2 regions of the Aquamicrobium lusatiense genome follow, and region 2 is predicted to be linked to the other one. Evidence: riboswitches for the same ligand, from Rfam matches in the RefSeq annotation. Region 2 holds a riboswitch; the other holds the start of a gene.

Region 1 (7,400 bases), 980 kb from region 2:
AGCCGGTCGAGATAGGGCACGGCCTGCAGATAGGTCTTCGCCTCCATCAGCTTCTCTGTGCCGCGATGCAGCAGACCGATATGCGGATCGACGCGATCGACCACCTCGCCGTCGAGCTCCAGCACGAGGCGCAGAACGCCGTGGGCCGCCGGATGCTGCGGGCCGAAGTTGATGTTGAAGTTGCGGACGGAGGTTTCAGCCATTTACTGCTTCACCTTTTCATCGCCGGGCAGCACATAATCCGTGCCTTCCCAGGGCGAGAGGAAGTCGAAATTGCGGAACTCCTGCTTCAGCTCCACCGGCTCGTAAACGACGCGCTTGGCCTCGTCGTCATAACGAACCTCGACAAAGCCGGTCAGCGGAAAATCCTTGCGCAGCGGATGCCCCTCGAAACCATAGTCGGTGAGGATGCGGCGCAGGTCCGGATGCCCGGAGAAGAGCACGCCGTACAGGTCGTAGGTCTCGCGCTCGAACCAGTCCGCGCCCGGCCACACTTCGGTGACGGAAGGCACGATGGTCTCCTCATTCGCATGAACCTTGACGCGAATGCGCAGATTGCGGCGCGGCGACAGCAGATGATAGTTCACATCGAAGCGGTTGGCGCGCGCCGGGTAATCCGCACCCGACACGTCGATGATCGACACGAACCCGCAGGATTCGTCATCGCGCAGGAAACGCGAAATCTTCACGATATCTGCCGGCGCAACGGTGATCGTCAGCTCGCCATAGGCAAGCTCGCTGTGCAGGACCTCAACACCACCCCTTGATGTGATGTGGGCGGCAAGCTCTGTGAGTGCTTCACTCATATTTCATCACCGCTCGATCGTACCGGTGCGCCGGATCTTCTTCTGCAGGAGAAGAATGCCGTAGAGCAGCGCCTCGGCCGTGGGTGGGCAGCCCGGCACATAGATGTCGACCGGCACGATGCGGTCGCAGCCGCGCACCACGGAATAGGAATAGTGATAGTAACCGCCGCCATTGGCACAGGAGCCCATGGAGATCACGTAGCGCGGCTCCGGCATCTGGTCGTAGACCTTGCGCAGCGCCGGAGCCATCTTGTTGGTGAGCGTGCCGGCCACGATCATGATGTCGGACTGGCGCGGCGAAGCGCGCGGCGCGATGCCGAAGCGCTCGCTGTCGTAGTGCGGCATGGCGCTATGGATCATCTCCACGGCGCAGCAGGCCAGACCGAAGGTCATGTACATCAGCGAGCCGGTGCGCGCCCACGTGATGAGCGCCTCGGTCGAGGTGACGAGAAAGCCCTTGTCGGCCAGCTCGTCGTTGATGCCGATGAAGAAAGGATCATCCGAACCGACCGGCTTTCCGGTACGCGGATCGAGGATACCCTTAGGCTGCGGCGCGACAAGCGTGCCGGAATCGCTGATCAATCCCATTCCAGCGCCCCTTTCTTCCACTCATATATGAAGCCGATGGTGAGAACGCCAAGGAACACCATCATCGACCAGAATCCGAGCATGCCGATATCGCCGAACGAAACCGCCCACGGGAACAGGAACGCGACCTCCAGATCGAAGATGATGAACAGGATCGACACCAGATAGAAGCGGATGTCGAACTTCATGCGCGCATCGTCGAACGAGTTGAAACCGCACTCATAGGCCGACAGCTTTTCAGGATCGGGGTCGCGATAGGCCACCAGGAAGGGGGCCACGATCAGCGCCAGTGCGATCACCAGTGCCACGCCGATAAAGATGACGATCGGCAGATACGAACTTAGCAACTCGTTCATGCTGCAACTTTCCGTTGGCGGCGGATCCGCCTGAGACTAGCGCAGCCGGCCCTGTTACGGAAGCGTGACAGATTTGCCCTGGAACCTCTTCGGCCCCATGCTGCAACGCGGCGAGGGTTAGCGCAGGCGGATGGCCGAAGCAAGTCAAACCTTGTTCAAAACGCTGCACTGCACACTATCTGCGACAAAACTGATCATCTTTGATTTCCTTCACTTTTTACTCCACTTTTAGTCCTGACAGTATTCCCGGGGTTTAGCTGGTAGCGTGCAGGAATCGGGCTGCTGTAAACCATGACTCCAGATAGGCTTGGATCATATGAAGGAAACCATTTCCCCTGCCCTTGCACGACGCATTGCGCTGGCCGCGCAGGGCTTCGGCGCGCCTCGCGCAAAAATTGCACCCGACCGCCGGCACGTCTCCCGTGTCGTTTCACGCACCGCGCTTTTCCAGATCGACTCGGTCAGCGCCGTGGTGCGGGCGCACTATATGCCGCTCTATTCGCGGCTTGGCCCCTACCCGCTTTCGCTGCTCGACGACGCGGCCCGTCCGGGAGCGAAGCGCCAGCTTTTCGAGTACTGGGCGCATGAGGCTTCGCTGCTGCCGCTGGAGACCTATCCGCTGCTGCGATGGCGCATGGAAAGGGCGGAGCGCGGCGAGGAGATGTATCGCGGACTGGCCAGGTTCGGCCGCGAGCGGGCGGATTTCATCGCGGAGATATTTCGCGAAGTTGAAACGCGCGGGCCCCTCGCAGCCTCCGACATGGACGGCCACAAGGGCTCCGGCGGCTGGTGGGGCTGGAGCGAAGCAAAGATGGCCTTCGAATGGCTGTTCTGGGCAGGAAGAATCACCACCGCCCACAGGCGCGGGTTTGAGCGGGTTTACGATCTGCCGGAACGCGTCCTGCCCCGGGCGGTCCTCGACCTGCCGGTTCTCTCTGCGGCAGATGCCCAGCGCGAATTGCTGCGCATATCCGCGCGCGCCCACGGCATCGCCACCGCCGCCTGCCTGCGCGATTACTTTCGACTTGCCGCGACGGAGACCGCTCCGCTCATCGCAGATCTTGTCGAGGAAGGGGAATTGATTCCCGTCACCGTCAAAGGATGGGGCAAGCAAGCCTATCTGCATCGCGACGCGCGCCTGCCGCGCAGGATCGAGGCCCGCACCCTGCTCGCCCCCTTCGACCCGCTGGTGTTCGAACGCGACCGCACCGAAAGCCTGTTCGGCTTCCGCTACCGCATCGAGATCTACACGCCGGCCGAAAAGCGGCAATATGGCTACTACGTCCTGCCGTTCCTGCTTGGCGACCGGATCGTGGCGCGCGTGGACCTGAAGGCGGACCGCCCCGCCGGCACTCTGCGCGTCCATGCCGCCTATGCCGAACCTGACGCGCCGCCTGAAACCGCCGCCGCACTTTGCGAAGAGCTGGACCAGATGCGCCAGTGGCTGCAGCTCGACCGCATGGAAATCACCCCGGCTGGCAGCCTCGGACCTGCGCTGGTCGCCATCGCCGCGCGTTGACAGTGCGACCCGCCCGAGCCTAAATCCCCGCGACGGTCTCCTCTTTCAAAGAAGGGGAGCTAAGAGGGAACGCGGTGAGGGATTTTTCCCGACTCCGCGGCTGTGCCCGCAACTGTAAGCGACGAGTCCTTGCCGGCAGCCACTGGGTGATCCCCGGGAAGGCGGCATCAGGGCGATGACCCGCAAGCCAGGAGACCTGCCGTCTGTACGAGAAAAGCCGCAAGCCTGGCGGGTTTCCCGGGCAAGGAGCGTATTTTGGACAGCAATCCCGCCGCCTGCGAAACCGGCCAGTCCGGCAACCGGACCAGCGGCACCACGATCATCGTCTGCATTTCCTGCCGCGACGCCAGCGGCTCGGATGCGCATCCGCGCGCCGGTGAGAAGCTGGCCGAGGACGCGCGCCGTGCCGCCGCCGGCCAGCCGGTCGAGGTGCGCACGGTGGAATGCCTCGGCAACTGCAAGCGCCGCCTCAGCGCCTCCATCCTGCACGATGGCGCATGGAGCTACGTCTTCGGCGACCTCGCCGAGGACAGCGGCGCCGATCTGGTGACCGGCGCGTGTCAGCTGGCCAACGCCGAAGACGGAAAAATTCCGTGGCGCGGCCGCCCCGACTCACTCAAGCGCGGCCTTGTCGCGCGCATTCCTCCCCTGACCCTTCTGAAGGACCAATCATGACCACAAACGCCACCCGCGTGCCCTGCACCGTCGTCACCGGCTTCCTCGGCGCCGGCAAGACCACGCTGATCCGCAACCTGCTCGAACAATCCGCAGGCAAGCGCCTCGCCCTCATCGTCAACGAGTTCGGCGATGTCGGCGTCGATGGCGAAATCCTGAAAGGCTGCGGCATCGACACCTGTCCCGAGGAAAACATCGTCGAACTGGCCAATGGCTGTATCTGCTGCACGGTTGCCGACGATTTCGTGCCGGCGCTCGACCAGATCCTGTCGCGCACGCCGAAGGTCGATCACATCCTGATCGAGACCTCTGGCCTCGCTTTGCCGAAGCCGCTGGTGCAGGCCTTCCAGTGGCCGACGGTGAAAAGCCGCGTCACCGTGGACGGCGTCATTGCCGTGGTCGATGGTCCGGCCCTTGCCGAGGGCAAGGTCGCCTCCGACATGGACGCGCTTGCCGCCCAGCGCGCAGAGGACGAGTCGCTCGACCATGACGACCCGATCGAAGAAGTCTTCGAGGATCAGGTGGCCTGCGCCGACCTCATCATCCTCTCCAAGAACGACCTGCTCGATGAAGCTGGTGCGGATCGCGCCCGCAGGATCGTCGATGCCCATATCGGACCGGCGGTGAAGGTGGTTCCGTCCGAGCACGGCAAGGTCGATCCCTCGATCCTGCTCGGCCTCGGCCTCGCCGTCGAGGACGACATCGAAAACCGCAAGTCGCATCATGATGGCGTCGGCGATCACGAGCACGACGATTTCGACACCTTTATCGTCGACATCGCTTCCGTCACCGATCCCGAGGACCTCGCCCACCGCATCGCCGCTGCAGCCGAGCAGCAGGACGTGCTGCGCGTCAAAGGTTTCGTGGACGTGGCGGGCAAGCCGATGCGCCTTCTGGTTCAGGCTGTTGGTCCGCGCGTCAATCATTATTATGATCGCGCCTGGACGGCGCAGGACGAGCGCCGTTCGCGGCTGGTGGTGATTGGCCTGAAAGGTCTCGACCAGCCGGCGATCGAAAAGATACTGGCGGGCTGAACACGGCAGGCGCGCCGCTCATCAGGATTGAACCATGCATATCCTGACCACCACCTCCGCCTCGCTCGATGACGTTATCGAGCCGGTCGACCTGCGCCAGACGCCGGGCGAGGTGGTGGCGCTGTCCTTCACCGACAGCGATCTGGCGGCGCTTGCATCCGCGTGGAAGGCGGAGGCGGATCGCCTGCCCTCCATGCGGCTGGCCGCGCTGCGCGACCTGCGCCATCCCATGTCCGTCGATCTGTGGGTGGACAGCGTCGCCAGCCACGCAAAGGTCATTCTGGTGCGGCTTCTGGGCGGCTATGACTGGTGGCGCTACGGCTGCGACCAGCTTGCCGCCATCGCCCGCGCCAAAGGCATCAGGCTGGCACTGCTGCCCGGCGAATGCCGCGACGAGGACGAGCGGCTGGCGCAGGCTTCCACCCTGCCGCGCGAGGAACTTTCCCTGTTGCTGGGCTATTTCCGCGAGGGCGGCCCGGCCAACATGCAGGCGCTGGTGCGGCGTCTCGCAAACCTTGCCGGCCATGAGGCCGAGGCCCCTGCTCCGGAACCCGTGCCGAGAGCCGGCTATTATGAGCCCGGATCGGGCGTGGTCGAGACACCGCAGATCGCGGACGAGAGCGCCGCACCCGCCGTGCCGATCCTCTTCTACCGCTCCATGCTGCTGGCGAACGACGTCGCCCCCATCGATGCGCTGACCGCCGAACTGCGCCTTACCGGCATCGCGGCGGTGCCAATCTTCGTCTCCAGCCTGAAAGACGCAGCCTCTCTCGGCTTCGTCGAGCAGGCAATCGCAGCTCTGCAACCGACGGCCATAGTTACCGCCACGGCTTTTGCCTCAGGCGCCGAGCCGGGTGCGGAAACCCTGTTCGACCGCACCGGCATTCCGGTGTTTCAGGTGATCGTCGCCACGACGAAACGCGAGGCTTGGCAAAGCGGCCAGCGCGGCCTTACGCCCGCCGACCTCGCCATGCACGCCGTGCTGCCGGAACTCGACGGGCGCATCATGGCGGGCGCGATCTCCTTCAAGGCGGAGGCGGATGTCGATGCCGCACTCGGCCTGTGCGCCAACGTAAACCAGCCGGTGCCCGACCGCGTAGCGCAGGTGGCGCGGCGGCTTTCCGCTTTCCTGCGGCTGCGCGCCGCGCCGCCAGCCGAACGGCGCGTCGTCATCCTCATCCCGGATTATCCGAGCGCGCCCGGCCGCACCGGATATGCGGTGGGTCTCGATGTGCCGAACAGCGTGCTCGCCATGCTGCATGACCTGAAGCATGCCGGCTATGCCGTTGACCGGATTCCGCAATCGCCGCGCGCCCTGCTCGATATGCTCGACGGTGGCGACCACGGCATTGCCGCCGAGCATTACAGGACGCACTTCGCCCACCTGCCCGCTGAAGCACGCGAGGCCGTCCTCGACGCATGGGGCGAACCCGCCGAACCCAGCTTTACCTTCCGGGCCGCCAGTTTCGGCAACGTCACGGTAGCCCTCGCCCCGGATCGCGGCCGCTCCGAGGACCGCCGGGCCGACTACCACGACCCCACCCTGCCCCCACGCCATGAACTGGTCGCCTTCGGGCTGTGGATGCAGAAGGGGCTCGATGCCCATGCCATCGTCCATGTCGGCGCGCATGGCACGCTGGAATGGCTGCCGGGCAAGACGGTGGCGCTTAGCGAAACCTGTTTCCCCGAAATCGTCACCGGCCCGCTGCCGGTCGTCTATCCATTCATCGTTTCCAATCCCGGCGAGGCGGCGCAGGCCAAGCGGCGCATTTCAGCCGTCACGCTCGGCCATCTGCCGCCGCCGCTCGCCAGCGCCGGACTGGACGAGCATCAGCAGAAGCTTGAACAGCTGGTAGACGAATATGCGCAGGCCGACGGGCTCGACCGCCGCCGCCGCGACCGACTGGCGAAGCTGATCGTGGAAACGGCCTCAGAGACCGGGCTCGCCGTCGAGGCCGGCGTGACAACCACCGACGCGCCCGACGAGGCGCTGCGCCGCATCGATGCCTGGCTGTGCGACCTCAAGGATTTCGCCATCAAGGACGGCTTGCACATCTATGGCCGCGCTCCGGCTGACGAAACCGATCCGCTGTGCCTGCAAAGCGCGGAAACAGAAAAATCCGGCCTCCTCGCCGCGCTCGACGGCCGCCACGTCACCGCAGGCCCGTCCGGCGCGCCGGCGCGGGGCCGCACCGACGTGCTGCCCACCGGCCGCAACCTGTTCACCGCCGATCCGCGCACCATGCCCACCCCCACCGCCTTCGACCTCGGCAAGGCGGCGGCCCATGAGGTGGTGACGACCTATCTGCAAAGCCATGGCGACTGGCCGCGCGCGCTGGTCATCGACCTGTGGGGCTCGGCCTCGTTGCGCACCGGCGGCGAGGAAATCGCGCAGGGGCTGGCGCTGATGGGCTGCCGCCCG
Region 2 (7,400 bases):
GGGCGGGGGCCTCCTCGATCACCTTCTGGTGGCGGCGCTGAGCCGAGCAGTCGCGCTCGAACAGATGCACGGCATTGCCGTGATTGTCGCCGAACACCTGCACCTCGATGTGGCGCGGCTTCTCGACATATTTCTCGACCAGCACTCGGTCGTCGCCGAAAGCGGCCTTGGCCTCGCGCCGTGCTGAAGAAAGCGCCTCGGCAAAATCGCCCGGATGATCGACGCGCCGCATGCCGCGCCCGCCGCCGCCGGCGCGCGCCTTGATCAGCACCGGATAGCCGATTTCAGTGGCCTTGGAGGCGAGCAGCACGATGTCCTGCGCCTCGCCGTGATAGCCGGGCACCACCGGCACGCCGGCCTTCTCCATCAGCCGCTTGGCCGCATCCTTGAGGCCCATGGCCCGGATCGAGGCGGCGGAGGGACCGATGAAGACCAGCCCGGCGTCGACCACGCGGTCCACGAAATCGGGGTTTTCCGACAGGAAGCCGTAGCCCGGATGAATGGCTTGGGCGCCGGTCTCCAGCGCCGCGGCGACGATGCGTTCGCCGACGAGATAGCTTTCGGTTACGGGTGCGGGGCCGATGCGAACCGCTTCGTCGGCCATGGCCACATGCATGGAACCCGCATCTGCGTCGGAATAGACGGCGACCGTCGCCACGCCCATGCGCCTCGCGGTGCGGATGATGCGGCAGGCGATCTCGCCCCGGTTGGCGATGAGTATCTTCTTGAACATGGCCGCCCTCACATCCTGAACAGGCCGAACTTGGTGTCCGGCACCGGTGCGTTGAGCGCTGCCGAAAGCGACAGCGCCAGCACCTCGCGGCTGCGGGCCGGATCGATGATGCCGTCGTCCCACAGCCGTGCCGAGGAATAGAGCGGATGGCCTTCGCGCTCGTATTTCTCCAGCGTCGGCTGCTTGAACTCCGCTTCCTCTTCCGCGCTCCAGGTGCCGCCCTTGCGCTCGATGCCTTCGCGTTTGACCAGCGCCAGCACCATGGCCGCCTGCTCGCCGCCCATCACCGAAATGCGGGCATTGGGCCACATCCAAAGGAAGCGGGGCGAATAGGCGCGTCCGCACATGCCGTAATTGCCGGCGCCGAACGAGCCGCCGATGATCATCGTCACCTTCGGCACGCTGGCCGTGGCCACCGCCGTCACCAGCTTTGCGCCGTCCTTGGCGATGCCGCCGGCCTCGTACTTCTTGCCGACCATGAAGCCGGTGATGTTCTGCAGGAACACCAGCGGAATGCCGCGCTGGCAGCACAACTCGATGAAATGCGCGCCTTTCTGCGCGCTTTCGGAAAACAGCACGCCATTGTTGGCGATGATGCCGACCGGCATGCCGTAGAGGTGCGCGAAACCCGTCACCAGCGTGGTGCCGTAATTCTGCTTGAATTCGTCGAAGTCGGAGCCGTCGACAATGCGCGCGATCACCTCGCGCACGTCATAGGGCTGGCGAAGATCGGTCGGCACGATGCCGTAAAGTTCGCGCGGATCGTGAAGCGGTGGGCGTGGTTCGCGAAGATCGAGCCCGATCTCCTTCTTTCGATTCAGATTTCTGACGATACGCCGCGTGATCGCCAGCGCATGCTCGTCGTCCACAGCGAGGTGATCGGCCACGCCGGATTCGCGCGTGTGCAGGTCGGCACCGCCCAGTTCCTCGGCGCTGACATCTTCGCCGGTCGCGGCCTTCACCAGCGGCGGGCCGCCAAGGAAGATCGTCGCCTGCTTGCGCACCATGATCGATTCGTCGGCCATCGCCGGCACATAGGCGCCGCCCGCCGTGCACGAGCCCATCACGCAGGCGATCTGCGGAATGCCGGCCGCCGACAGGGTGGCCTGGTTATAGAAGATGCGGCCGAAGTGCTCGCGGTCCGGGAAAACCTCGTCCTGGTTGGGCAGGTTCGCGCCGCCGGAATCGACCAGATAGACGCAGGGCAGGTTGTTCTCCCGCGCGATCTCCTGCGCCCGAAGATGCTTCTTCACGGTCATCGGATAATAGGTGCCGCCTTTGACCGTGGCGTCGTTGACCACGATCATCACCTCGCGCCCTTCGACGCGGCCGACGCCCGCGATCATGCCGGCCGAGGCGATGTCGCCGCCATACATGTCCCATGCGGCGAACTGGCCGATTTCGAGGAAGGGCGAGCCGGCATCCAGCAGTTGCGCCAGCCGCTCGCGCGGCAAAAGCTTGCCGCGCTTCACATGGCGCTGGCGCGACTCCTCCGTGCCGCCCCGCTGCACGGTTTCGGCCTTGGCGGCAATGTCCTCCACCAATGCGCGCATACGCTCGTCATTGGCGCGGAAGGTGTCGGAAGAAGGGGAGATCTGCGAGCGAAGCACCGCCACCTCAGATCTCCTCGCTCATGATCTCGCGGCCGATCAGCCAGCGGCGGATTTCCGACGTGCCGGCGCCGATCTCGTAGAGCTTGGCGTCGCGCAGCAGCCGCCCCGTCGGATAATCGTTGATGTAGCCGTTGCCGCCAAGAAGCTGGATGGCGTCGAGCGCCGTCTGCGTAGCCTTTTCGGCCGAGTAGAGAATGCAGCCGGCCGCATCCTTGCGCGTGGTCTGGCCGCGGTCGCAGGCAGAGGCCACCGCATAGACATAGGCCCGGCAGGCGTTCAGCGTTGTGTACATGTCGGCGAGCTTGCCCTGCACTAGCTGGAAGTCGCCGATCGGGCGGTCGAACTGTTTTCGCTCGCGCACATAGGGCACCACGACGTCGAGGCAGGCGGCCATGATGCCGAGCGGTCCCCCGCAAAGCACGGTGCGCTCGTAATCGAGGCCGGACATCAGCACCTCGACGCCCCTGCCTTCCTCGCCAAGAACGTTCTCGAAGGGCACTTCCACATTTTCGAACACCAGTTCGCCGGTGTTGGAGCCGCGCATGCCGAGCTTGTCGAGCTTTTGCGCCACCGAAAAACCGGCAAAGCCCTTTTCGATCAGGAAGGCGGTGATGCCGCGCGATTTCCGCTCCGGATCGGTCTTGGCGTAGACCACCAGCGTGTCGGCGTCCGGTCCGTTGGTGATCCACATCTTGGTGCCGTTGAGCACGAAGCGGTCGTTCTTCTTCTCGGCCCTCAGCCGCATCGACACCACGTCGGAGCCCGCACCGGGCTCGGACATGGCCAGCGCGCCGACCGCAGCGCCCGAACACAGCGCCGGCAGGTACTTTTCCTTCTGGGCGTCGGTACCCCAGCGATTGATCTGGTTCACGCACAGGTTCGAATGCGCGCCGTAGGAGAGAGCGACCGAGGCGGAGGCGCGCGAAAGCTCCTCCATCGCCACCACATGCGCCAGATAGCCCATGCCGGTTCCGCCGAAGGCCGGGTTGGCGGTCATGCCGAGCAGGCCGAGCGCGCCCATTTCGCCCCACAGATGGGCAGGGAATTCATTGCTACGGTCGATTTCCGCCGCCAGCGGCGCGACCTTTTCCTGCGCGAAGCGGTGAACGAGGTCGCGAAGTGCCGCGACGTCTTCGTCAAGCCCGAAGTCGAGTGCCTGCGTGTACATGCTGTGTCTCCCGGTTCGTGGTCGCCCCGACAAGGCGCATTGTCATGGAAAGATAGGTCTGCGTCACCCCTTCCACCGAAAGCCGCTCGTCCGGCCGGAACCAGACGATGACGCCGGTGATCATCTGGATCACCGCCATGGCGGTGAGCCCGATGTCGTCCAAATCGAAGACGCTGGCTTCCGCGCCGTCGCGCAGGATGGCGCGCAGCTCTTTTTCGTAAGAAGTGCGCAGCCGCAGGATGAAGGTCAGCCGTTCGGGTGAGAGGCTGCGCAGCTCCATGTTGGAAATATGGGTCTGCGAACGCCGTTCGATATGGAAGGCGATGTGGTTTGCGACGAAGGTGGCAAGGCGCGTGGTGGCGTCCGTGGTGGCAGGGCGCGCCTCGCTCCATGCGCCGAGCAATGCCTCCATGTGCTCGCGCATCAGGGTGAAGAGCAGGTCTTCCTTGGTGGGAAAGTAGCGGTAGAGCGCCGCCGCCTGGACGCCGACCCGCGCCGCAAGCTGGCGCATGGATACAGCCTCGTAGCCATGGCGCGCGATCAGATCGACGGCCGCCTCGCGGATCGCCGCTTCCGTTCTCTCGCCATCCGATCCTGCAGTGCGTGCCATCGGGTTCCTCCACTCCTTTAATAAAACGCACGTTCAATTAATTCAAGAGGCAGACAAGATCATGAATAGCAGGGGATAGCAGGTCGATTGTGAACTCAGTTGTGGTTGTCAGGCCGCGAGCGTCCCTTGCCGAGCACCATTCCTGCCGCGGCTAAGGCCAGCCCCAACCCGGAAAAGGCGGCGAGGCTCGGCAAATGTTTGGGAATATCGCTCCATACGGGGCGAACCACGCTGGCCGTATCGAAGGTGTCGGCGCTGTACTGGCATAGCACGAAGGAGGATTCCTTGCGCACCATGTCCGCATCGATGCGCGACACGAGATCTTCGACCGCCTCCTTGTTGGCCGATGTTTCACGCATGTGGGAAAGTAGTTCGCGCGCGGCCGACAGATAGGCGTGGGCGCATTCGTTGAAGGGGCTTTCCTCGTCGGCCAGTGTGCCGGGAACCAGACCCCACAGGCAATAGGTGTACTGGATGTTGCCATAGTTCAGCAGGCGCACGAAGGTGTCGTCCATCTGCCGCTCCTGCGCGGCCAGTTTCATGATGTCGCTGCGGTAGTCGGCGATCACCGCCATCTGCCCGTGCGACAGGCTGGCGATCGGAATGCCCTTGATTTCTTCCGGGTTGAAGCGCCGGTGCGCTTCGGCCTCTCTGCTGGCAAAACCCGTCGCTGCAAGGGCAAGAACAAGCGCGGCACGCGCCAGAGGAGAAGCGTGCCGCGCCTGCATATCTCAGGCCGTCCGGCCGCGCTGGCGGGTCGCCAGCGCACGCTCGGCAACCGCGCCGAAGCCGAGCCCGATCACCGTCCACAGCACCGCATGCATGCCGAGCGAGGAGGTGCGGAAATGCCAGATCAGATCGGCCGAATAGCCTTCTGGAATCTCGTTTACCGTCGGCAGCGCATACTGGGCAATGGCGATGATGGCGAGGAAGGCGAGGCCTCCGACGATGCCGGCATTCCAGCCGCCCAGCTGGCTCCACAGTCGCCGCGCCAGCGCAACGGCGATCACGGCCGCTATGATCGAGACGATCAGCATGACGAAGAACAGCTCGGTGCGCTCGCCGATCGTTTCGGGATTGCCGACGGCCGGCGGCGTCGCCGGATATTTCATGGCTGGGGCAATCACCACGGCGATGAAGGCGGCGATCGCCAGCAGGCCGGCGGTGGCGCGGGGCGTGAGCGTGACGACACGCCCGTAGACGAAGGCGAAGACCAGCGCGAACAGCCCGCCGATGGCGGCGCCATAGACGACCGAACCTGTCAGCAGGCCAAGTCCGGCCTGCGTTTCGCGGCTGACCAGCTCTTCCTCTTCCTCGGCCGGTTCGCCGGAGGCTGCGGCCGCCGCTTCTTCATAAGCGATGGCGGTGTCGATGTGAGGTTCGCCGAACACGCGGGCAAAACCGAATGCGAAGAGACCAGCGAGGACGCCGATCAGCATCCCGCGAAGCAGAAGATTTCCAACCATGGCGCTGTTCTTTCAGTGGCAGGGGAAGCCGAGGAGGTGACGCGCGTCATGAACAAATTCATGCGTGCTCAGGCTTGAGAACAGGGTCGTTGCCCCTTCTTCCGCGCCGATGAAATAGATGCCCAGAATCATGAGCAGGCCGCCGAAAATGGCCCATGGCATGATTTCGCGAACCGGAATAGGAACCGGCCGCACGTCTGGTGCAAAAGTAATGTCGGACATCGTGCTTCTCCCTGGGATCCTGCGTCCCGTTCATGCAAGCTGGGGAGACGAACCAAGGTCTGACTTCCGGCACTCCTGCCGGTCACAGTGGCGCGACCGTGCTGGATTTTCACCAGCTTCCGGATCCGTAACCTTTGCCGAAATTACCCGCCGTCCTGTATGGCTGTCAATTGAACTGAAGGGGAGACGCGAGAGAATATGACAGGACGCCTGACCCTGATTTGTTGTGGTGCGACCGCCGCTTTGCGCCGCAATGCCTTTCATCGGGATGAACCGTTGGAGCAGAAATCGCTCTCTCAGGCGCAAAGGCTGGCCACTCAAATCCCGGATGCGGATCGTGTCTGGCACGGGCCGGAGCTCATGGTTCTGGAAACGGCGAATGCTCTGGGCCTGAAGGGGGAGCCTGTCGCGGCGCTGGCCGACCAGAATTTCGGCTTGTGGGCCGGCCGCAGGCTTGCCGAGCTCGATCCGGCGGAACTTGCCGCATGGATGTCCGACCCGGATGTTGCACCGCACGGCGGCGAAACGCTGAACGATCTGCGCCGGCGTATCGCGGCTTTTCTGAAGGAAAACCTCGGCCTTTCGGGGCATACGCTTGCAATCACGCACCCCGCAGTCATTCGTGCTGCCGTCTGCGAAGTGCTTGGCGCGCCATCGCAGGCTTTCCGGGCAGTAGATGTTCAGCCTCTCAGCCTGACCCACTTCACCAGCGATGGCCGTCGCTGGGCTCTGCGTATGGTCTCCCGATGAACAGCCAGCCTATCCCGCGCGAGCGGCGGCCAGTGCTTTCGGCAGTTCCTCAGCCAGAATATCGAGCTCGTGGTCGAGCCCGACGCTGATGCGGACACAGCGATCAAGCCCGGCCACCATCGGCTTGCGGATGAACACCTCACGCGCCAGCAGGTTCTGGAGCACCTTCAGCGCAAAAGCGCCGTCCCTGCCGCAGTCCACGGCCACGAAATTGGTGGCGGAGGGCAGGGCGTCGAGCCCATTTTCCGCAGCGATCGCGGCGATGCGCTGCCGTCCGGCTTCCACCTTGCGCACCACCTCTGCCAGCCATGCCTGATCCTTGATCGCGGCCTCGCCCGCGATCTGCGCCATGCGGCTGACGCCATAGTGATTACGGATCTTCTCGAAGGCGGCGATAACCGCCTCTTCTCCGATGGCATACCCGCAGCGAATGCCTGCAAGCCCGTAAGCCTTGGAGAAGGTGCGCATGCGCACCACGTTAGGGCACGAAACATCGATTGCCGGCAGGGCGGAAGCCGGCGCCAGCTCGCAGTAGGCCTCGTCGAGAATGAACATGGTGGTTTCGGGCAGGGCTTCGACAAAGCGGTTTATCTCGTCGGCATCCCACCAGCTTCCCATCGGATTGTCGGGATTGGAGAGATAGACCAGCCGGGAATTTTCCCGGCGCACCGCTTCCAGCAACCCGTCAAGATCTTCGCGGTCATTCTTGTATGGCACCGGCACCAGCCTGCCGCCGACGCTGGCAATATGGAAATTGAACGTGGGATAGGCGCCAAGCGACGTCACCACCGGTTCGCCCGCGCCCACATACATGCGTGCGATCAGCCCCAGCAGCCCG

What was found. Region 2 has a riboswitch for cobalamin ahead of HNR59_RS08540 (CbtB-domain containing protein). Riboswitches for the same ligand answer to the same signal wherever they lie in the genome.
Region 1: linked by a shared signal. The riboswitch ahead of HNR59_RS13275 (DUF1636 family protein) and the one ahead of HNR59_RS08540 (CbtB-domain containing protein) in region 2 are both predicted to bind cobalamin.

What each region holds. Positions count from the first base shown of each region.
Region 1 is NZ_JACHEU010000001.1:2,765,969-2,773,368, forward strand. It holds gene HNR59_RS13250 (NADH-quinone oxidoreductase subunit D) at 1-203, opposite strand, end outside; gene HNR59_RS13255 (NADH-quinone oxidoreductase subunit C) at 204-806, opposite strand; gene HNR59_RS13260 (NuoB/complex I 20 kDa subunit family protein) at 813-1,394, opposite strand; gene HNR59_RS13265 (NADH-quinone oxidoreductase subunit A) at 1,385-1,750, opposite strand; gene HNR59_RS13270 (winged helix-turn-helix domain-containing protein) at 2,067-3,269, shown strand; cobalamin riboswitch at 3,286-3,487, shown strand; gene HNR59_RS13275 (DUF1636 family protein) at 3,525-3,944, shown strand; gene cobW (cobalamin biosynthesis protein CobW) at 3,941-4,978, shown strand; gene cobN (cobaltochelatase subunit CobN) at 5,013-7,400, shown strand, end outside.
Region 2 is NZ_JACHEU010000001.1:1,782,785-1,790,184, forward strand. It holds gene HNR59_RS08510 (acetyl/propionyl/methylcrotonyl-CoA carboxylase subunit alpha) at 1-733, opposite strand, end outside; gene HNR59_RS08515 (carboxyl transferase domain-containing protein) at 742-2,349, opposite strand; gene HNR59_RS08520 (isovaleryl-CoA dehydrogenase) at 2,351-3,514, opposite strand; gene HNR59_RS08525 (TetR/AcrR family transcriptional regulator) at 3,483-4,124, opposite strand; gene HNR59_RS08530 (hypothetical protein) at 4,220-4,852, opposite strand; gene HNR59_RS08535 (CbtA family protein) at 4,856-5,590, opposite strand; gene HNR59_RS08540 (CbtB-domain containing protein) at 5,603-5,812, opposite strand; adenosylcobalamin (AdoCbl) riboswitch at 5,860-5,941, opposite strand; gene HNR59_RS08545 (histidine phosphatase family protein) at 6,011-6,562, shown strand; gene HNR59_RS08550 (pyridoxal phosphate-dependent aminotransferase) at 6,572-7,400, opposite strand, start outside.